DNA from 4 places in the Streptomyces daghestanicus genome. Region 3 is predicted to be linked to each of the others. Evidence: riboswitches for the same ligand, from Rfam matches in the RefSeq annotation. Region 3 holds a riboswitch; each other region holds the start of a gene.
What was found. Region 3 has a riboswitch for cyclic di-AMP ahead of Sdagh_RS11085 (M23 family metallopeptidase). Riboswitches for the same ligand answer to the same signal wherever they lie in the genome.
Positions count from the first base shown of each region.

Region 1: another riboswitch for cyclic di-AMP. It lies ahead of Sdagh_RS16620 (transglycosylase SLT domain-containing protein); the one in region 3 lies ahead of Sdagh_RS11085 (M23 family metallopeptidase).
Region 2: another riboswitch for cyclic di-AMP. It lies ahead of Sdagh_RS27200 (LysM peptidoglycan-binding domain-containing protein); the one in region 3 lies ahead of Sdagh_RS11085 (M23 family metallopeptidase).
Region 4: another riboswitch for cyclic di-AMP. It lies ahead of Sdagh_RS23745 (LysM peptidoglycan-binding domain-containing M23 family metallopeptidase); the one in region 3 lies ahead of Sdagh_RS11085 (M23 family metallopeptidase).

Region 1 covers NZ_BNDX01000008.1:1,571,506-1,576,610, reverse strand. The annotation lists gene Sdagh_RS16635 (glycosyltransferase family 2 protein) at 1-474, opposite strand, end outside; gene Sdagh_RS16630 (GNAT family N-acetyltransferase) at 512-1,576, opposite strand; gene Sdagh_RS16625 (HAD family hydrolase) at 1,807-2,610, shown strand; gene Sdagh_RS16620 (transglycosylase SLT domain-containing protein) at 2,621-3,118, opposite strand; cyclic di-AMP (ydaO/yuaA leader) riboswitch at 3,123-3,285, opposite strand; gene Sdagh_RS16615 (polyprenyl synthetase family protein) at 3,949-4,959, shown strand.
Region 2 covers NZ_BNDX01000016.1:73,705-78,809, forward strand. The annotation lists gene Sdagh_RS27190 (cytochrome P450 family protein) at 1-847, shown strand, start outside; gene Sdagh_RS27195 (LysM peptidoglycan-binding domain-containing protein) at 1,016-2,083, shown strand; cyclic di-AMP (ydaO/yuaA leader) riboswitch at 2,266-2,432, shown strand; gene Sdagh_RS27200 (LysM peptidoglycan-binding domain-containing protein) at 2,436-3,182, shown strand; gene eno (phosphopyruvate hydratase) at 3,432-4,712, shown strand; gene Sdagh_RS27210 (FtsB family cell division protein) at 4,808-5,105, shown strand, end outside.
Region 3 covers NZ_BNDX01000008.1:351,416-356,520, forward strand. The annotation lists gene Sdagh_RS11070 (bifunctional acetate--CoA ligase family protein/GNAT family N-acetyltransferase) at 1-1,066, opposite strand, end outside; gene Sdagh_RS11075 (HPr family phosphocarrier protein) at 1,184-1,465, shown strand; gene Sdagh_RS11080 (GntR family transcriptional regulator) at 1,700-2,395, opposite strand; gene Sdagh_RS11085 (M23 family metallopeptidase) at 2,721-3,485, opposite strand; cyclic di-AMP (ydaO/yuaA leader) riboswitch at 3,498-3,658, opposite strand; gene Sdagh_RS11090 (M16 family metallopeptidase) at 3,860-5,105, opposite strand, start outside.
Region 4 covers NZ_BNDX01000011.1:317,282-322,386, forward strand. The annotation lists gene Sdagh_RS23730 (helix-turn-helix domain-containing protein) at 1-254, shown strand, start outside; gene Sdagh_RS23735 (DUF6126 family protein) at 251-370, shown strand; gene Sdagh_RS23740 (tyrosine-protein phosphatase) at 377-1,174, opposite strand; cyclic di-AMP (ydaO/yuaA leader) riboswitch at 1,596-1,755, shown strand; gene Sdagh_RS23745 (LysM peptidoglycan-binding domain-containing M23 family metallopeptidase) at 1,760-2,641, shown strand; gene Sdagh_RS23750 (SGNH/GDSL hydrolase family protein) at 2,873-3,658, shown strand; gene Sdagh_RS23755 (MBL fold metallo-hydrolase) at 3,845-5,038, shown strand.

The sequences.
Region 1 (5,105 bases), 1.2 Mb from region 3:
CCCGTACTCGCGTTCGATCAACTCCCGGGTCGCGCCGGTCACCGGCGCGTTGTCCACGACCACCACCTCGAAGTCGGGGTGGTCCTGGGCGAGCAGCGAGTCGAGGGCGCGGGCCAGTCGGCCGACGCGTTCCCGGGTGGCGACGACGACGCTGGCGGACGGGGGAGCGGCGGCCGGCACCGGACCGGGCACCGCCTCCGTCCCCGGCTCCCCGGCGAGTTCCGTCAGCACCGCCACCGGGTCGGCGCCCTCCGGCACCCGTCCGGTCAGCGTGCCGACCGGCCGCCCCGCCCGCCGGACCAGGACGAAGACCTCGCCCGCGGTCACCGGGGGGCTCCCCGGCCCCGGCCGGAGCGTCGCCCCGCCGTCCCGCGCCGCCCCGAGATCCAGCTCGGCCACCTGCATCGGTCCGATGCTCAGGAAATCCGCTATCTCCCGCTCCGTCTCCTGCCGCGCGCGTGCCGTCCCGGCCATGCGCCCCACCCCCTCCGCTCTCGAAGAACCGCCGGCCTCACCCCCGGCGCAGCCGTGCCGCGCCCTTCAGCGTCCGCGCCGCCGCCGAGGCGAGCCGCGGCCGGTCGCGCACGAAGGCGTGCGCCCGGCGCGCGGGCTCACGGCCGAGCCGGTACAGCGCGGCGCCCGCCCCCCAACACGTCACGGCACCCTCGTACACGGGCAGTTCACCCGTCTTCAGCGAGTCCTTGTACTCGGCCGCGCCCCGTCCCAGGTCGAGCAGCCCGATGCCCGCCGCGGCGGCGGCCTCCGCCATCCGCAGGTGCAGCACCAGGCCCGGCGAGTACTTCGCCGCCGCCACGTCGTACGCCGGGAACCAGCAGGCCAGGACCGTCGACGAACGCAGCCCGAAGTGGGCGGCGACCGGGCGGGAACCGGCGTAGAGGACGGACAGGGTGCCGGTGCACTCCGGGGTCCGGGTGACGGCGAGCCGGCCGACCAGCCCGGTGATCCACCGCTGGGCGAACCGGTCGCGCCGCCCCGTCCTGCGGTACTGCGCCGACTTCCACGCCATGAGCGTGCGCAGCGCGGCCGGTTCGCGTTCGTCGAACACGAACCGCACCTCCCCGGCCTGCCGGCCCAGCCGCCGCTCCTTGGCGAGGGTGGTCCTCAGGAACTTCGGGGACCGGACGCGCAGCGCCTCCTCGTACGCCGGGTAGCCGTCGGCGACGTCGATGACGTGGGAGGCGTGCACCTCGGCGGCGTACGGCGTGAACAGCCCTTGGCCGGCCTCCAGGTTGTCGAAGGCGAAGCTCGACAGGGAACAGGCGCGCAGCAGCCGGCGCGGGTCGGGCAGCGCGCCCTGGCGCAGCACCGCCCCCTGGCGGTCCGACACCCCGAGACCGATGGCCCGGCCCTGCCCCAGCGGCCCGCGCTCGTACGGCAGGAAACCGGCTCTCTCGCCGCCCTCGTGGAGCACGGCCACCCGCGCTCCGGGACGGACCGCGCCCACCGCTTCGGTGAACTCCGGTTCCATGAAGGGGTTGCGCGGGGCGTGCGACTTGGCGCGCAGCTCACGCCAGTGCTCCCGTTCCTCCGCGCCCAGTTCCCCCGGCCTCAGCACACGAACGCGTCCACTGCTCAACCCGACCCCCCGATCAAGTCCCCCTGGACAGAAGGAAGGTACCCCTGGGCCCGCGCGGAGGGTAGAGAGCAGAGCATGTTGCTGCCAACCGGTGCACAGCTCTTGAACCGCCTTTAGCCGGTGTTGCGTGCGGTTTCGGACAGACGGGTGTGTGAACCGGGGTGTGACGGAGGTGAGTCGGACGCCCGCCGTGTCCGTATTCTCTGATCATGGACCCCACCGCATACGCACTCGTCGCCACCGATCTGGACGGAACGCTGCTCCGCGGCGACGACACCGTCTCCGAGCGCTCGCTCGCCGCGCTCGCGCGGGTGGCCGGGGCCGGCGCGCACCACCTGGTGGTGACGGGTCGGCCGGCGCCGAGAGTGCGCCCGCTCCTCGGCGACCTCGGCGGCGGGGGGCTCGCCGTGTGCGGCCAGGGCGCGCAGGTGTACGACGCCGGCGCGGACCGGCTGCTGTGGTCGGTCACCCTGGACCGGGAGCTGGCCGAGACCGCGCTCGGCAAGATCGAGGCCGAGGTGGGCGAGGTGTACGCCGCCGTCGACCAGGACGGCGTGGACGGGCTCACCCTCATCGAGCCGGGCTACCTGATGCCGCACCCGACGCTGCCCGCCGAGCGGGTGGACCGGCGCGACGACCTGTGGGCGGCGCCCATCAGCAAGGTGCTGCTGCGCCACCCGTGGCTGGGCGACGACGAGCTGGCGGACGCGGCGCGCGCGGTGGTCGGTTCGCTGGCGACGGTCACCATGTCGGGGCCGGGGACGGTCGAGCTGCAGCCGTGCGGGGTCACCAAGGCGACCGGGCTGGCGCTGGCGGCCGAGCACCTGGGGCTGAGCCCGCGGCGGACGATCGCCTTCGGGGACATGCCGAACGACATCCCGATGTTCCTGTGGGCGGCCCACGGCGTCGCCATGGCCGGCGCCCATCCGGAGCTGAGGGCGGTGGCCGACGAGGTCACCGCGTCGAACGAGGACGACGGCGTGGCCGTCGTCCTCGAACGACTGTTCAGCTGAGCCGCGGGGCTCAGTACGCGCTGTAGACGTTGTCCATGGAGCCGTACCGGTCGGCCGCGTAGTTGCAGGCGGCGGTGATGTTGGCGACCGGGTCGTACAGGTCCCAGGAGGTGCCCTCGACGTGGTAGGCGTCGAAGGTCGGCTGGATCACCTGGAGCAGGCCCTTGGACGGGGTGCCGTTGACGGCGTTGATGTCCCAGTTGTTGATGGCGAACTGGTTGCCGGACGACTCCCGCATGATGTTGCGGTAGATGCCGTTGTAGGTGCCCGGAATGCCCTTCTCGGCCATGATGTCGAGCGACTGGCGGATCCAGCCGTCCAGGTTGTTGCTGTAGCCGTTGGCCGCGGTCAGGGCGGCCGTGGTGGTCGCCGTCGTCGAGTCGGCGGCGGACGCGCTGGTGGCGCCCATGACCGGCAGGGCGAGCACGGCGGCGCCGGCGCCGAGGACGGCGAGCTTGCGGGCGAGACGGTTGGTCCCGGTGATCCGCCGAAGGCTGTTGGCAGGCATGGTGAATCCCTCTCCTGACGCCTGCGGGGTGAGCTGTCGGGTTCGGGCGGGGAGGTGCCCGGCCGCGCCCTGTACGGCGCGGCTTCACCCCGAGCCGCTCCGGTCCGAGGACCGGCGCGGCGACTTACCTGGGTCCCCCGCTCCTGCCGTGAATGTGTTGAGTCGGATGGGTGCCGGGCGGTGGCAGGATTCGGCGTCCGCTCGACAGGCCGGGAACGTATGCGACAGCACATGTCCGGAACAAGTGCGGGTTTCACCTAACGTGCCTGTTGACCTTGGTCTGAGGCATTTGGGGTGCTTGATCCTTTGCGACTGCCAAGAGTCAACTCGCTTGCGCGGCAAGGGGATGGCGGCCTCGGGGCGCCGACGCGCGGACCGGCCGGGACGTGAGTCAACTCACGGGCGTCGACAAGTGGCGCAAATCGGGCAATGACGTCAACTGGGGTTTTACGGGCCAGTGATGGCGGAGCGGGGGTGCCCCGCTCACCGGGGCCGGGGTGAGGCGGGAGCGGGGGCCGGCGGGGCGAATGGGTGACGTTCCCGGGTCGCACGGCGTTGGGAGGAGTGGTGGGATCTTCGGTGGGCCCCGCACGCCGGCGCCCCCGGCGGTCCGGCGGTGTCCACGTCGGCGCCGCCCCTCGATGTCGATCCTTGTCCGCTCATATCACCTGATCAAAAACATACAGCTCATGATCCGATACCGACCGGCCTGTAACGGTGGGCGCTATCGGTGATCGAAACGTGACCGGATACGCTGACTTGAGTGAGGGCAGCGACTTATCGACCAGCCGTGTAACCGCGAGTAGACACCAGCAGACAGGAGACCCCTCGTGACCGTCGTCGGGCCGTTCGGGCTGAGCGTGCGGGACCAGGCTCTGGAAGCCGATGTCCAGGCCGGAATGGCGGCAGTCGAGGAAGGGCTGCTCGAGGCAACCAAGAGCGAGGTGCCCTTCATCACGGAGGCCGCCCAGCACCTGGTGAAGGCCGGCGGCAAGCGGTTCCGGCCGCTGCTGGTGATGCTCGCGGCCCAGTTCGGCGACCCCTACGCCCCCGGCGTGGTGCCCTCGGCCGTCGTCGTGGAGCTGACGCACCTCGCCACGCTGTACCACGACGACGTGATGGACGAGGCCGCCGTGCGGCGCGGGGTGCCCAGCGCGAACACCCGCTGGGACAACTCGGTCGCGGTCCTGACCGGCGACTTCCTCTTCGCCCGGGCCTCGCAGATCCTCGCCGACCTCGGCCCCGAGGCGGTCCGGGTGCAGGCCCTGGCCTTCGAGCGGCTGGTCACCGGCCAGATCCTGGAGACCGCGGGACCGCAGGACGGCCGGGACCCGGTCGACCACTACCTGGACGTGCTGGGCGGCAAGACCGGCTCGCTGGTGGCGGTCTCGTGCCGGTTCGGCGCGATGATGTCCGGCGCCGACGAGACCGTGGTGGACGTCCTCACCCAGTACGGCGAGCGGCTCGGCGTCGCCTTCCAGCTCGCGGACGACGTCCTGGACATCGCCTCCGACTCCACCGAGTCCGGCAAGACGCCCGGCACCGACCTGCGCGAGGGCATCGCCACCCTGCCCGTCCTGCGGCTGCGCGAGCGCGCGGCCCGGCTCGGCCTGGCCGATGACCTCGCCCTGTGCGAACTGCTCGCCTCCGACCTCACCGACGACGACCGGCACTCCGAGGCGCTGCGCCTGCTGCGCGCCCACCCCGCCCTGGAGCAGGCGCGGCGGGACACCGTCCGGTACGCGGAGGACGCCCGCGCCGCCCTGGCCCCGCTGCGGGAGTGCGACGCGAAGACCGCGCTGGTCGAGCTGTGCGACGCGGTGGTGCACCGGGCCGGCTGAGGCCCGTCCCCTACGGGACGGCGGCGGAGCCGTCCCCGGGTGTCATACCGCAGCAGTACACGGAGTTGGGCCTGCGGTCTGACGCTTTCCGGTGGCCGGTTTGGTCAGATGGTCCTCACGGAAAACACCATTCCTCACCGATTCGG
Region 2 (5,105 bases), on a different contig from region 3:
CGGGTTCGCCGGCACGGGAAGCGCCGACCTCATCCACGAGTTCGCCTTCCCGCTCCCCATCTACGCCATCTGCGACCTGCTCGGCGTCCCCCGCGAGGACCAGGACGACTTCCGGGACTGGGCGGGCATGATGATCCGGCACGGCGGAGGCCCCCGGGGCGGGGTCGCCCGGTCGGTGAAGAAGATGCGCGGCTACCTCGCGGACCTCATCCACCGCAAGCGCGCCGACCCGGGCGACGACCTGATCTCGGGCCTGATCCGCGCCTCCGACCACGGCGAGCACCTCACCGAGAACGAGGCCGCCGCGATGGCCTTCATCCTCCTCTTCGCCGGTTTCGAGACCACGGTCAACCTGATCGGCAACGGCACCTACGCCCTGCTGACCCACCCCGGCCAGCGGACCCGTCTCCAGGACTCCCTCGCCGCGGGGGAGAGGGGCCTCCTGGAGACGGGCGTGGAGGAACTCCTCCGCTACGACGGCCCGGTCGAGCTGGCCACCTGGCGGTACGCCACGCGGCCCCTCACCCTCGGCGGACAGGACATCGCCCCCGGCGAGCCGGTCCTGGTCGTCCTCGCCGCCGCCGACCGGGACCCGGCCCGCTTCACCGACCCGGACACCCTCGACCTGTCCCGCCGCGACAGCCAGCACCTCGGCTACGGCCACGGCATCCACTACTGCCTCGGCGCCCCGCTCGCCCGCCTGGAGGGCCAGACCGCGCTCGCCACGCTGCTGACCCGCCTGCCCGACCTGAGTCTGGCCGCCGACCCGGCCGAACTGCGCTGGCGCGGCGGCCTCATCATGCGCGGCCTGCGCACCCTGCCCGTCTCCTTCACCCCCGTCCCCTGAAGGAGCCGTCACACCCGCAAAGGTGACACGCACTCAGGTCCGTGATCTCCATGTGATCTGCACGGCATGAACTTGTGATGAGTGATCGTATGCCTATACGTTCACGGATCAGCGCGGCGCCGAGTCAGACCGCCGCGCGGGCCCTGCTGTCTCGTGAAAGGTCTCCGCATGCTCTCCGGGAACGGCCGACACCGTCGCCCCCGCCAGGCCCCGGCCCTGGTCGTCGCTGCCGGAGTCACCGGCTCCGCCATCGCGATCCCGCTCCTCGGAGCCACCGGCGCCCACGCGGCCGACGGCACGACCTGGGACCGTGTCGCCGAGTGCGAGACCGGCGGCGCCTGGAGCCAGAACAGCGGCAACGGGTACTACGGCGGTTTGCAGTTGACGCAGGACGACTGGGAGGCGTACGGCGGCCTCGCCTACGCCTCCAGTGCCGACCAGGCCAGCCGCGCCCAGCAGATCCGGGTCGCCGAGAAGGTCCTGGCCGCGAAGGGCGTCAGCACCTGGCCGACCTGCGGGCTGCTCTCCGGCCTCGACGGCGGCTCCCCGGACGCCGGCGCGTCGGACGACGCGTCCGGGACGACGGCGGAGTCGGGCGCGGGGTCGACGGCGAAGCCGGACTCGGAGTCGAAGCCGGATGATTCATCCGCTTCCTCCGGTTCATCCGATTCCTCCGCCCCGTCGGAGGAGTCCGCCGGTGCGAAGGCGTCGAAGGGCTCGCCGTCGCCCACCCCCTCCGGCGGGGCGACGGATGACACCTCGTCGGACGACAGTGATGAAACGCCGAAGTCCGACACTTCCTCCGATTCCCCCTCTTCGCCCGCTTCGGGCGCCGCTTCCGGCGACCCCGGCGACGCGGCCACCACCGAGCGGGACGGCTCCGGCAACGTCGAGCCCCGCCCCGCGACTTCGCATCTGACGGAGACCGTCGGGCCGGACGCCTCCGGCGCCGGACGGCACCGCCGCACGGCCGCCGACGGCGAGGCCGCGGACGGCCGCTCGGCGGCGTCCTCCGGGCGGCATGCCTCGCGCGGCGAGGGCGACACCCGCGACGCGGCGGACGGGACGTACACCGTGCGGACCGGCGACAGTCTCTGGGCCATCGCCGACTCGCTGGAGCTGGACGGGGGATGGCACTCCCTCTATGCCGGGAACAAGGCCACCGTCGGCGCCGACCCCGACCACATCCTGCCCGGTCAGAAGCTTGCGGTTGCGGTCGAACCGGTTGAAAAGTAGCGGCAGTTCGCGTCATGCTTCGCGCTGAATGTCCGTAATAAACATCGTGAGAGATAGGTCTCAGAAGTACTGATCGTCTTTGAAAATCCCCCGCGAGCCTGGCTACGGTCAAGACCGCTCGCCATCGCGGGCCCCGGCCGCCGCAACGCCGAATCCTGCCAGCGGCAGTCCGGGAACAGTCGTCGCGTCAAGCGCCGCAGGCAGGAGCGGGGGACCCAAGGTAGGCGCCGCACCGGGCAGTTGAGCCGGGGCGGCTAGGGGTGAAGCCGGCTCCCGTGAGGGACCCGGCCGGGCAACTCAACCGGCCCGAACCCGACAGCTCACCTCGCAGGCGTCGGTGAGGGGATCAACCATGCTGTTTTCCAGCAAGGGCAAGCACCGTCGTCCGTTCAAGGCCACCCGGGCCATCGCCATCGCCGGCGTGACCGGCGCCGCCGTCGCCGCCCCGCTGATGGCGGCCGGCAACGCCTCCGCCGCCACCACCTCCGAGTGGGACACCGTCGCCCAGTGCGAGTCCGGCGGCAACTGGTCCATCAACACCGGCAACGGCTACTACGGCGGTCTGCAGTTCTCCGCCTCCACCTGGGCCGCGTACGGCGGCACGCAGTACGCCTCCACCGCCGACCAGGCCAGCAAGGACCAGCAGATCCAGGTCGCCGAGAAGGTCCTGGCGGCCCAGGGCAAGGGTGCCTGGCCGAACTGCGGCACGGGCCTGTCGGGTGCCTCGTACAGCGGCTCCGGCTCCTCCTCCTCGGGCTCCTCGGGCAGCTCCTCGCAGAGCGGCCAGGAGCAGAGCACCCAGGAGCAGAGCACCGGCTCCACCGGGAGCCGCACGGCCGAGGAGCAGCCCGCCAGCCGTTCGCAGGAGCGCCCGGCGGCCGAGTCCACGCAGAAGTCCGGCAAGACCGTCACCACCCCGACCGGCGAGAAGGTCGAGAAGGGCGACGGCGAGTACAAGGTGGTCAAGGGCGACACCCTCAGCTCGATCGCCGCGGCGCACGACGTCAAGGGCGGCTGGTCGAAGCTGTTCGACCTGAACGACGACATCATCGACGAGGCCGACCTCATCTACCCGGGCCAGCAGCTGCACCTCAGCTGAGCCCGCACGGCTCCCCGCCCCGGCGCGTGTTCCCCCGTACGCGCCGGGGCGGGGTCATGTCCAGGTCCGGCCGCCCGAAAGCGGGGGCTTCTTTTGTTCCGTTCAGAAACAATTTACTCTCGGTTCCGTACAACGGGTGGGTGACCGGCTGGCCGATCGCCCGGAGCCGGTTAGGCTCGGACCCGCAGAGCCGCCGCGTGCCGCGCACCCGCGTCACACCGAAGCGTCACATTGAAGAAGGAGATGCTCGTGCCGTCCATCGACGTCGTCGTAGCCCGGGAAATCCTGGACTCCCGAGGCAACCCCACGGTCGAGGTCGAGGTCGGCCTCGACGACGGCAGCACGGGTCGTGCCGCCGTCCCGTCCGGCGCCTCCACCGGCGCCTTCGAGGCCATCGAGCTGCGCGACGGAGACGCCAACCGCTACCTCGGCAAGGGTGTCGAGAAGGCCGTCCTCGCCGTCATCGAGCAGATCGGCCCGGAGCTGGTCGGCTACGACGCCACCGAGCAGCGCCTGATCGACCAGGCCATGTTCGACCTGGACGCCACCGACAACAAGGGCTCGCTCGGCGCCAACGCCATCCTCGGCGTCTCCCTGGCCGTCGCGCACGCCGCCTCCGAGGCCAGCGACCTGCCGCTCTTCCGCTACCTGGGCGGTCCGAACGCGCACCTGCTGCCGGTGCCGATGATGAACATCCTGAACGGCGGCTCGCACGCCGACTCCAACGTGGACATCCAGGAGTTCATGATCGCCCCGATCGGCGCGGAGTCCTTCTCCGAGGCCCTGCGCTGGGGCGCCGAGGTCTACCACACGCTGAAGAAGGTCCTGAAGAACAAGGGCCTCTCCACCGGCCTCGGCGACGAGGGCGGCTTCGCCCCGAACCTCGGCTCCAACCGCGAGGCCCTCGACCTCATCCTCGAAGCGATCAAGGAAGCCGGCTACACCCCCGGCGAGCAGATCGCCCTCGCCCTGGACGTCGCCGCCTCCGAGTTCTACAAGGACGGCGTCTACTCCTTCGAGGGCAAGGAGCGCACCGCCGCCGAGATGACGGACTACTACGCGGAGCTGGTCGACGCCTACCCGCTGGTCTCCATCGAGGACCCGCTGTTCGAGGACGACTGGGAGGGCTGGAAGACCATCACCGAGCGCCTCGGCGACCAGGTCCAGCTCGTCGGTGACGACCTGTTCGTCACCAACCCCGAGCGCCTCGCCCGCGGCATCGAGGAGGGCGCCGCCAACGCGCTGCTCGTCAAGGTCAACCAGATCGGCTCGCTCACCGAGACCCTGGACGCCGTCGAGCTGGCCCAGCGCAACGGCTTCAAGTGCATGATGTCCCACCGCTCCGGCGAGACCGAGGACGTCACCATCGCCGACCTCGCCGTCGCCACCAACTGCGGCCAGATCAAGACCGGCGCCCCGGCCCGCTCCGAGCGCGTCGCCAAGTACAACCAGCTGCTGCGCATCGAGGAGATCCTCGACGACGCCGCGGTGTACGCCGGCCGTTCGGCGTTCCCCCGCTTCAAGGGCTGACCGCCCGCCGGTAGGCAGCGTCGTACGTACGTCCCCGTACCCGGTCCCGTACCGTGTGCGGGGACGTACGCGCGTGCACGGGAGGCGGAAGACGGATGGCCGTGAAGGACCGGGACCGTTTCTCCACCACGACCAGGATCAGGGCGCTGGGGGAGCAGACGGCGGCCCGGGTCTACCGTTCGCAGACCAAGCGGCAGGCCCGCCGCTCCCGGCTGACCGGCCGGGCGGCCCTGCTCGTGATGGTGCTCTGCTCCCTCGTCGTGGTGCTCGCCTACCCGATACGGCAGTACGTCGCCCAGCGCGCCGAGATCGCCGACCTCCAGCGGGAGAAGCAGCAGGCCCGGCAGCGCGTCGAGCACCTGCGCGACCTCAAGGCCCGCTGGCAGGACGACG
Region 3 (5,105 bases):
GGGCGAGGGAGGCGTTGAGCCGGACCTCGGGCGCGGTGTTGACGATTCCGAAGGCGTTGGGTCCGACGAGCCGCATGCCGTACGCGCGCGCGTGCCGGACGAGGGCGCGCTGGCGCGCGCGTCCCTCGGGGCCGCTCTCGGCGTACCCGGCGGAGACGACGACCAGGCCCTGCACGCCGTGCCGGCCGCACTGGGTGACGACGTCGGTGACCCGCTCGGCGGGGACGGCGACGACCGCGAGGTCGACGGGACCGTCGATCTCGGCGACCAAGCGGTGGGCCGGTACGCCGTCCAGTTCGGTCCGGTCCGGCTCGAAGGCGTGGTTCACGGCGTACAGGCGGCCGGTGAAGCCGGCGTCGCGCAGGTTGCCGAGGATGCGGCGGCCGACGCCGCCGGGGGTGCGGCCGGCGCCGATGACGGCGACGGACCCGGGCACCAGGAGCCGGCGTACCGAGCGGCCCTCGGCGCGCTGCTCGCGCGCGTACTGCACGGCGAGGGAGCGGTCGGTGGGCGCGAGGCCGAACTCCAGGCGGACGACGCCGTCCTCGAAACTGCGTCTCTGGGTGTACCCGGCGTCCGTGAACACCTTGATCATCTTGGTGTTGGCGGGGAGCACCTCGGCGGCGAACCGGCGGATGCCGCGCTCCCGGGCGACCGCGGCGATGTGCTCCAGGAGCGCGGAGGCGACGCCGCGCCCCTGGTGGGCGTCCTGGACGAGGAAGGCGACCTCGGCCTCGTCGGCCGGGGCGTGCGCGGGGGTGCCGTCGGCGGCGATCCGGTCGTAGCGGACCGTGGCGATGAACTCGCCGCCCACCGTGGCCGCGAGGCCGACGCGGTCGACGAAGTCGTGGTGGGTGAAGCGGCGGACGTCCTTGGCGGACAGCCGGGGGTAGGGCGCGAAGAAGCGGTAGTACTTCGACTCGTCCGAGACCTGCTCGTAGAAGCTGACCAGGCGCTCGGCGTCGTCCTCGGTGATGGGGCGCACACGCGCGGTGCCGCCGTCGCGCAGCACCACGTCCGCCTCCCAGTGGGCGGGGTACTCGTGCCGGTCCGACGCGCTCTCCATGCGGCCCAGAGTACGGCCCGGGTACGACAACGGCGCGGGGCCGAGTGGGGCAGTCCGGGGGCGCACCGTATGGAAGACTGGTCTAGACAACTCTGCACACCTGAAGGGCAGCACCACATGGCTGAGCGCCGCGTCAACGTCGGCTGGGCCGAGGGCCTCCACGCCCGCCCCGCCTCCATCTTCGTCCGAGCCGCCACGGCCACCGGGGTCCCGGTGACGATCGCCAAGGCCGACGGCGACCCTGTCAACGCGGCCTCCATGCTGGCCGTCCTGGGTCTGGGCGCCCAGGGTGGCGAGGAGGTCGTGCTCGCCTCGGACGCCGAGGGCGCGGACGCCGCCCTGGACCGGCTGGCGAAGCTGGTCGCCGAGGGGCTGGAGGAGCTCCCGGAGACCGTCTGAACCACCGTGCGCGTACGGCGGAGCCGTGCCGGGCCTTCGGGACCGGCACGGCTTCCGCTATTTCCGGGGACGACCGCTTGGTCCGGGGTGCGGACTCTCGTTTTTGCGGGGGCGGCACCGCGATGATTTCTCGTCCGCCGGGGAGACATGGAGCACGACAATAAAAAGGGCAGCGGAAATAGACCCCGACCGGAGGATCGGCCGAATAACTTCTCTTTGTATACGGTGGCCGTGTTAATGCCGCAGGCTCGGCATGTTTACGGCATGTTGCGAATTCCTCACACGCTCCGCGCGGCCTGCGCCCGGGGCCGGCCGCAGGCGATGCGCGGCGGTCGACCGCTCGGTGTGCAGCGCGGTCAGCGAGCGCGCCCGCTCGCTGTCGCCCCGGGCCACCGCGTCGACGATGGCGCCGTGCTCCGCCCAGGTGTCCACGGGGCTGGCCGGCGCCTCCACGGCGTACATCCAGGCGATCCGGTGCCGCAGCTGGGTCAGCGTCGAGGTGAGCGCCGCGCTGCCCGCCGCCTGGGCGAGCGTCTCGTGGAACCAGCCGCCCAGGGAGCGCAGGTCCTCGCTGTTGCCCCGTCTGGCCCGCTCCTGGCCGAGCCGCACCAGGCCGCGCAGCACCTTGAGGTGGGCCTCGGTGCGCCGCTGGGCGGCCCGCGCGGCGCCGAGCGGCTCCAGCAGCAGCCGCATCTCCAGCAGGTCGGCGGCCTCCTGCTCGGTCGGTTCGGCCACGCACGCGCCCGCGTGGCGCCGGGTCACCACGAAGCCCTCGGCCTCCAGGGTCCGCAGGGCCTCGCGCACGGGGACGCGGGAGACGCCGTAGCGGCGGGCGAGGAGTTCCTCGGTGAGCCGGCTGCCGCGTTCGAGGACACCGGCGACGATGTCGTCCCTGATCGCCGTGCACACCGAGTGCGCCGGAATACGCATGACCGACCTCCGCCTTAATCCCCGTGAAACGTCGACGATTGACGCGTGTTCAGTGACTCTATTGCAATGCGGCGCGCTTTCCGACGGGGGTCCGCTTTACCGGACGGATTTTGGGTTGTTTTTGGTCAGCTCCTAGGGCCTGTCGTTCGGATCAGGTCGCGGGGAATCGGCTGCGCCTTCCCCGCGCCGGTGCGCGTGCCAGGCCCCGCGTCCGCGGCGTGATCCGAACGAGGCCCCAGGCGCCTGCGACGAGCCCTCGGCGCGCCCCCGACGTGGAAAAGCCCCGGCTCGTGAGCCGGGGCTTTCCAGGAGTGCGGCGGAAGGGTCAGACGGTGACGCCGTGGGAGCGGAGGTAGGCCACGGGGTCGATGTCCGAGCCGTACTCGGCGGTGGTGCGGGCCTCGAAGTGCAGGTGCGCCCCGGTGGTGTTGCCGGTCGCCCCGGAGTGGCCGATCGTCTGGCCCGGGGTGACCGCCTGGCCCACCGAGACGCCGATGGACGACAGGTGGCCGTACTGCGTGTACGTCCCGTCGTGCATCCTGATCACGACCTGGTTGCCGTACGCACCGCCCCAGCCGGCCTCGACCACGGTGCCGGCGCCCACGGCGTGGACGGGGGTGCCGGAGGCGGCGTGGAAGTCGATGCCGGTGTGCGTGCCGGAGGACCACAGGCCGCTGCTGGCCTGGTAGGCGGTGGACACGTACGAGCCGCTGATGGGCGACACGTAGGTGTTCAGGCGCTTGCGCTCGGCCTCGCGGGCGGCGCGCTCCTGGTCCTCACGGGCCTGCTGGGCGGCCTCGGCGGCCCGCTCGCGGGCGGCCCGCTCGGCCTGCTCCCGGGCGGCGGCGAACTCGGCGGCCTGCCGCTGGGCGGCGGCCTGGGCGTCGACCTCCTCGGCCACCGAGTCGCCGAGGGTGACGACCGGGGTGAGGCCGGTCTGCTCGGCGGCCGGTTCGGCGGCGAGCGCCGGGGCGGCCAGGGTGCCGAGGACGCCGGTGGTGGTGAGGGTCGCGACACCCGCCGCGCGGACGGTGGTGCGGTGCATCCGGCCGGGTCGGCGGTGCTTGCCGGTGGCGCGCGTGAACGCCATGTGGGGGCTGGTCCTTTCCTTCCCTCTCGCCTACCGGGTTAGCTGACGGGTTCGGAGCAGGAAGGTCTCCTACGGACCCCCTCGCTCACGCGCGGGCGTCCGATTCACCCCAGGGACGATGGGTCCCCGGCTCCCCTGGCTCGCGCCGTACGGGGACTCGGCGATGACTGTCCGGTGCCGCGGGTGCGGCGCACTGCCTGACGAACAGCCTGGGAGACGCTAAGCGGGCGCCCGTTCAAGACTCAAACAGAACCGGGTTTTTGTTGCTCATCCCACAGCGCAGACAGGCAACCTCTATGCCAATCCGCCCCATTCGGACATAGGGCGGCCCCGGTGACAGAACCGTCACCGGGGCCACCCCCACGCGTGCGCCGCTACTCGGCGCTCACCACGGTGACTTCGCCGATGCCCAGGGCCTCGACGGGCCCCTTGATCTGCGCGGCGTCACCCACCAGGACGGTCACCAGCCGGTCCACCGGGAAGGCGTTCACGACCGCCGCGGTGGCCTCGACCGTGCCCGTGGTGACGAGCCGCTGGTAGAGGGTCGCCTGGTAGTCGTCGGGCAGGTACTGCTCGACCTGGTCCGCCAGCGTGCTCGCGACGGCCGCCGCGGTCTCGTACTTCAGCGGCGCCACACCCACCAGGTTCTGCACGGCGACGTCGCGTTCGGCGTCGGTGAGCCCGCCCTCGGCGAGGGTGCGCAGCACCTTCCACAGGTCGTCGAGGGCCGGTCCGGTGTTCGGGGTGTCGACGGAGCCGCTGATGGCGAGCATCGCGGCGCCGGTGCCGTCGGGCGCGGAGCGCAGCACCTGGCCGAAGGCCCGCACGCCGTAGGTGTAGCCCTTCTCCTCGCGCAGGACGCGGTCCAGGCGGGAGGTCAAGGTGCCGCCCAGGCAGTACGTGCCGAGCACCTGGGCGGGCCAGACGCTGTCGTGCCGGTCGGGTCCGGTGCGGCCGATCAGCAGCTGCGTCTGGACCGATCCGGGGCGGTCCACGATGACGACCCGGCCGGTGTCGTCGGAGGTCACCGGCGGCACGGGGCGCGGCTCGGCGGCCGAGCCCGTCCACGAGCCGAGGGTGTCGTCGAGCAGGGCGTCGAGGTCGACGCCGGTGAAGTCGCCGACGACCACGGCGGTGGCGGTGGCGGGCCGCACGTGCTTCTCGTAGAAGGCGCGGACGGCGGCGGAGTCGATGCCGGCGACGGTCTCCTCGGTGCCCTGGCGCGGGCGGGACATCCGGGAGTCCGCCGGGAACAGCTCCCTGGACAGCTCCTTGGCGGCCCGGCGCGAGGGGTTGGCCAGCTCGTGCGGGATCTCGTCGAGCCGGTTGCGCACCAGGCGTTCGATCTCGCTGTCCGCGAAGGCGGGCGCCCTGAGGGCGTCGGCGACCAGGCCGAGCGCCTTGGCGAGACGGGAGGCGGGCACTTCGAGGCTGAGGCGGACACCGGGGTGGTCGGCGTGCGCGTCCAGGGTGGCGCCGCAGCGCTCCAGCTCGGCGGCGAACTCCTCGGCGGAGTGCTTGTCGGTGCCCTCGGAGAAGGCGCGGGCCATGATGGTGGCGACGCCGTCCAGGCCGGCCGGCTCGGCGTCCAGGGGCGCCCGCAGGAACAGCTCGACGGCG
Region 4 (5,105 bases), on a different contig from region 3:
GCTCCCAGGGCGACATCGTGCGCGTGCACCCCGGCGAGGAGTGGCTCCACGTCCTCGCCGGGCGGCTGCGGCTGCGCCTCGGGGACGGCACCCACCTGCTCACCCGCGGCGACAGCGCGCACTTCGACTCGCTGACCCCGCACCGCATCGCCGCGGCGGACCCCGACGGGGTCGAGCTGCTGTTCGTCCACACCCTGCTGCAGAGCCCCACGGCCACGCTGTGCCTGGGGCCCCTCACCGGAGGCACGCCATGAGTGACATCGAGGAGAAGTTCCCCCGCGCCCTGTGGGTGCGGCTCATCGTCTACATCGCCGTCGGCCATGTCTTCGCGGCCTTCGTCTACCTGCTCTTCGAGGTCGGCGCGAAGTAGCCGGACTCAGTCGAGCAGACGGTCGCGCAGCCGCTCCCGGGTGGCCGGGGTGATCCGCAGACCCCGCTCCAGGTAGGTGTCGACGTCGCCCCAGGTCCGCTCGATCGTCTCGAAGGCCGCCGTCAGGTACTCGGCGCGCGCGTCGAACAGGGGACTGAGCAGCTCCATGACCTCGGGGGAGTAGGCCGAGGCGGCGGAGCCGCTGCGCTTCACCTTGTAGCGGCGGTGTTTCTCGTTGGACTTCAGGTAGTCCTCGACGATGGCCTCCCGCTCCACGCCCAGGGCGAGCAGGGTCACCGCGATCGACAGGCCCGCGCGGTCCTTGCCGGCCGCGCAGTGCATCAGGGCGGGGACACTGTCCTCGGCGAGCGCGTGCAGCACCCGCGAGTGCTCGTCGGTGCGGTCCGTGACGATCGAGCGGTACGACGCGATCATCCGGCCCGCGCCCTTGCCGTCGGCGAGGATCTCCCGCAGCTGGTCGAGGTCGCCGTCGCGGACCATCTTCCAGAACTCGGCGCCGTCGGCGGGGTCGGACAGCGGCAGGTTCACATTGCGCACGCCCGGCAGGGACACGTCGGGGCCTTCGAGCTTCTGGTCGGCTGCGTTGCGGAAGTCGAAGACGGTGTGCAGGCCGAGGCCCGTCAGGAACGCGGCGTCCTCGGCGGTCGCGTGGGCGAGGTGGCCGCTGCGGAACAGCACCCCGAACCGCACCCGCCGCCCGTCCACGGTGGGCAGGCCGCCCACGTCACGGAAATTGCGTACTCCGGCCAGCTCGGGCTCCGTCGACGGGACCTGCTGCGTCACGAGGACTCCTCCCACTCGGTGCCGCTGCCGCTGCTCGGCGGCGGGCACAGCCGACGATACGGCATTTCCCCGCTCCGAGGGGTCGCTATTGCCCCTTCGTGTAACGTCTGTTGCATCTGTCCGAATTGACGGTTTCTTTCCAACTCGGCCTGTAATAAAAGTCGCTGGTGAATGACCGCGTGAGCAGCGTCATATCCGTGACGGTGCGTCGCGCCGCATGTCCATGTAATCGAGGTGCTTTTCAAGGGCGTTTGCCCTCGCCGGCCTTTTCACCGTCGACGCAGGGTGACGGATCTTTCCCTCAATGGATCAAGGGAAACGCCTTTACCGGAAACCCCGCGCTTGTCGCTGTGCGACCTGGTCCCTTACGTTCACCTCCGATCCGGACGGACGCCTAATCCTGCCGCCGACCGGAGACCGCACCCACTCACCACCCGTATTCGGCAGGAGCGGGGGACCCACAGGTACACCGCCTGTTCCGGTTCCCGGAACAGGCTAGGGGTAAAGCCGCGCCATTCGGCGCGGCCGGGCATCTCCAGTCCGCACCCGACAGCTCACCTCGCAGGCGCCGGAGAGGAATTCGACATGCCCGCGAAGAGTAAGCACCGCCGTACCAAGACCCAGCGTCTGACCCGCACCCTGGCCGTCGCCGGCACCGGTGGCGCCGCGCTCGCGCTGCCGCTCATGGGCGCCGCCGGGGCCCACGCGGCTCCCGCCCAGTCCGCCACCGTGTCGGCCCCCGCTTCCGCGCAGGCCGCCCAGAAGGCCACGTACACCGTGGTGGCCGGCGACTCCCTCGCGAAGATCGCCGACGACCAGCACGTCAGCGGCGGCTGGAAGAAGCTCTACGCCGACAACCGGAACGCCGTCGGCGACGACCCGTCGCTGATCCGTCCCGGCCTCAAGCTCACCCTCACCCTCGGCGGCAAGGCGGCGGGCACGGACTCCGCCGAGTCCTCGGGCGCCTCGGCCCGGACGGAGAAGACCGAGAAGACCGAGAAGGTCGAGAAGGCGGAGAAGGCCGAGAAGACGGCCGACACGGCCGCGGTCACCTCGGCCGCCTCCTTCGTGGCTCCCGTGGCGGGCGGCGCCGTCGGCACCCCGTACCACCAGTCGGGCAGCATGTGGTCCAGCGGCTACCACACCGGCACCGACTTCGTCGTCCCCACCGGCACGCCCGTGCAGGCCGTGGGCGCCGGCACGGTCGTCTCCGCCGGCTGGGGCGGCGCGTACGGCAACCAGGTCGTCATCAAGCTCGCCGACGGCCACTACGCCCAGTACGCCCACCTGTCCCAGATCTCCGTCTCCAGCGGCGCCGCCGTCACCGCCGGACAGCAGCTCGGCCTCTCCGGTGCCACCGGCAACGTCACCGGCCCGCACCTGCACTTCGAGATCCGCACCACGCCGGACTACGGCTCGGACATCGACCCGCTGGCCTACCTGCGGTCGCAGGGCGTCACCGTCTGACACCACCAGGACGCCACCCCGCTGCCCGTCGAAGGCCGGACCCCGATCCCCGGGTCCGGCCTTCGACGCCGGCGCCGCAGGGAACGGGCTGCGCTTATTCCTGAGTTGGCCAACACTTTAGGAGTGGCCTTTCTCACCGCCCGTCAACCCCTGCCTACGGTCGCGTAGGTCACATTCGAAGGTGAATCATGGGCCGATGTGGCAGACGATTCGAAGAGTGACGAGAGAGCAGTGATCGGGTCGTACGTGGCCGTGGGTGACAGCTTCACCGAAGGTGTCGGTGACCCCGGCCCCGACGGGGCGTTCGTCGGCTGGGCCGACCGCCTCGCCGTCCTGCTCGCGGACCGGCGGCCCGAGGGCGACTTCACGTACACCAACCTCGCCGTACGCGGAAAGCTGCTCGACCAGATCGTGGCAGACCAGGTGCCCCAGGCCGTCGGCCTCAAACCGGACCTGGTCTCCTTCTGTGCGGGCGGCAACGACATCATCCGGCCCGGCACCGATCCGGACGAGGTGGCGGAGCGGTTCGAGCGGGCGGTGGCGGCGCTCGCCGCGGCGGCTGGCACGGTCCTGGTGACGACCGGCTTCGACACCCGGCGGGTGCCCGTGCTGAAACACCTGCGCGGCAAGATCGCCACGTACAACGGGCATGTGCGGGCCGTCGCCGACCGCTACGGCTGCCCGGTGCTCGACCTGTGGTCGCTGCGCAGCGTGCAGGACCGCCGGGCCTGGGACACCGACCGGCTGCACCTCTCGCCCGAGGGGCACACGCGCGTGGCGCTGCGCGCCGGACAGGCCCTCGGCCTGCCGGTGCCGGCCGACCCCGAGCAGCCCTGGCCGCCGCTGCCGCCGCGCGGCACCTTCGACATCCGCCGGGACGACGTGCAGTGGGCGCGGGAGCACCTGGTGCCGTGGATCGGGCGCCGGCTGCGCGGTGAGTCCTCCGGCGACCATGTGATGGCCAAGGGGACGCTGTCGGCGGACGACATCAGGATGCGGATCGCGCCGGTCGCCTGAGGCGTTCCCGTGGGCCTCAGGGGGACTCCTGGGGCCTTGTGCGCGGGTGAGTTCCCCGGGGCGGCCCGCGCCGGCCGCTGCCCGGGAGGCCCTCCGGGGCGGTGTCGGCCGGACGACCGGCGGCGGAGACCGCTGTCACACCGGACGACCATAATGAAGGTCTGTCCTACTCCACCTGGAGGTACCGTGGCCGGTTTCCGTTCCCGCAGCTCAGGGCTGTACGCGCTGCGGCCCGAAGCGTTCGGCGCGGACCCGAGCGGCGAGCGCATGGCGCGCATCCGCAGATCCCCGCACTTCGCGGACGGCGTCTTCCAGAACCCGGGAGGCCCCGCCCGCACCCGGCCCTCCGGCTCGACGGCGCAGTTCGCCAAGAACTACCTCGACCGTGCGGCACGGACCCTCCGGGCTCCCGCCGCGCCGATCCCCGTCCACCCCACCACCGTCGCCGACCTGGCCCGCCCGCCGGCCACCGGCCTCCGTCTGACCTGGGCCGGACACTCCAGTGTGCTGGCCGAGATAGACGGACAGCGGGTGCTGTTCGACCCGGTGTGGGGCGAGCGCTGCTCCCCGTTCCCCTTCGCCGGCCCCAGGCGACTGCACCCGGTGCCGCTGCCGCTGGCCGCCCTCGGCCCGGTCGACGTCGTCGTCATCTCCCACGACCACTACGACCACCTGGACCTGCCCACCATCAAGGCCCTGGCAGGCACGGACACCCTCTTCGCCGTGCCCCTCGGCGTCGGCGCCCACTTGGAGCGCTGGGGAGTGCCCGCGGACCGGATGCGCGAGCTGGACTGGCACGAGGAGACGAAGGTCGGCGGCCTCACCCTGACCGCCACACCCGCCCGCCACTTCTGCGGCCGGGCCCTGCGCAACACCCAGCACACCCTCTGGGCCTCCTGGGTGGCCGCCGGCCCGGACCACCGCGTCTACCACAGCGGCGACACCGGCTACTTCACCGGCTTCCAGGAGATCGGCGCCGCGCACGGCCCGTTCGACGCCACGATGATCCAGGTGGGCGCGTACTCGGAGTTCTGGCCCGACATCCACATGACCCCAGAGGAGGGCGTCCGCGCCCACCTCGACCTCCAGGGCGGCCGGCCGGGCGGTGCCCTGCTGCCCATCCACTGGGGCACGTTCAACCTGGCGCCGCACGCGTGGGCGGAGCCGGGGGAGTGGATGAAGGACGCGGCCGAGGAGGAGGGCCAGGCGGTGGCCTTCCCACGGCCGGGCGAGCCGTTCGAGCCGACGGGGGAGCTGCCGGTGGAGCCGTGGTGGCGGGCGGTGTCCGGCCCGCTCGCGCGTCCGTGGCGGCGGCCCGGCATCGCGGAGAGCATGGCCGGCACGAGCAAGGGGGATCTCGACCTCGCGGGCGAGCGGTGACGGACGGACTGCCGGCAGGAGGACCTGGGACCGGCGCCCCCTGACCAGGACGCGCCGCCCGCGGCGC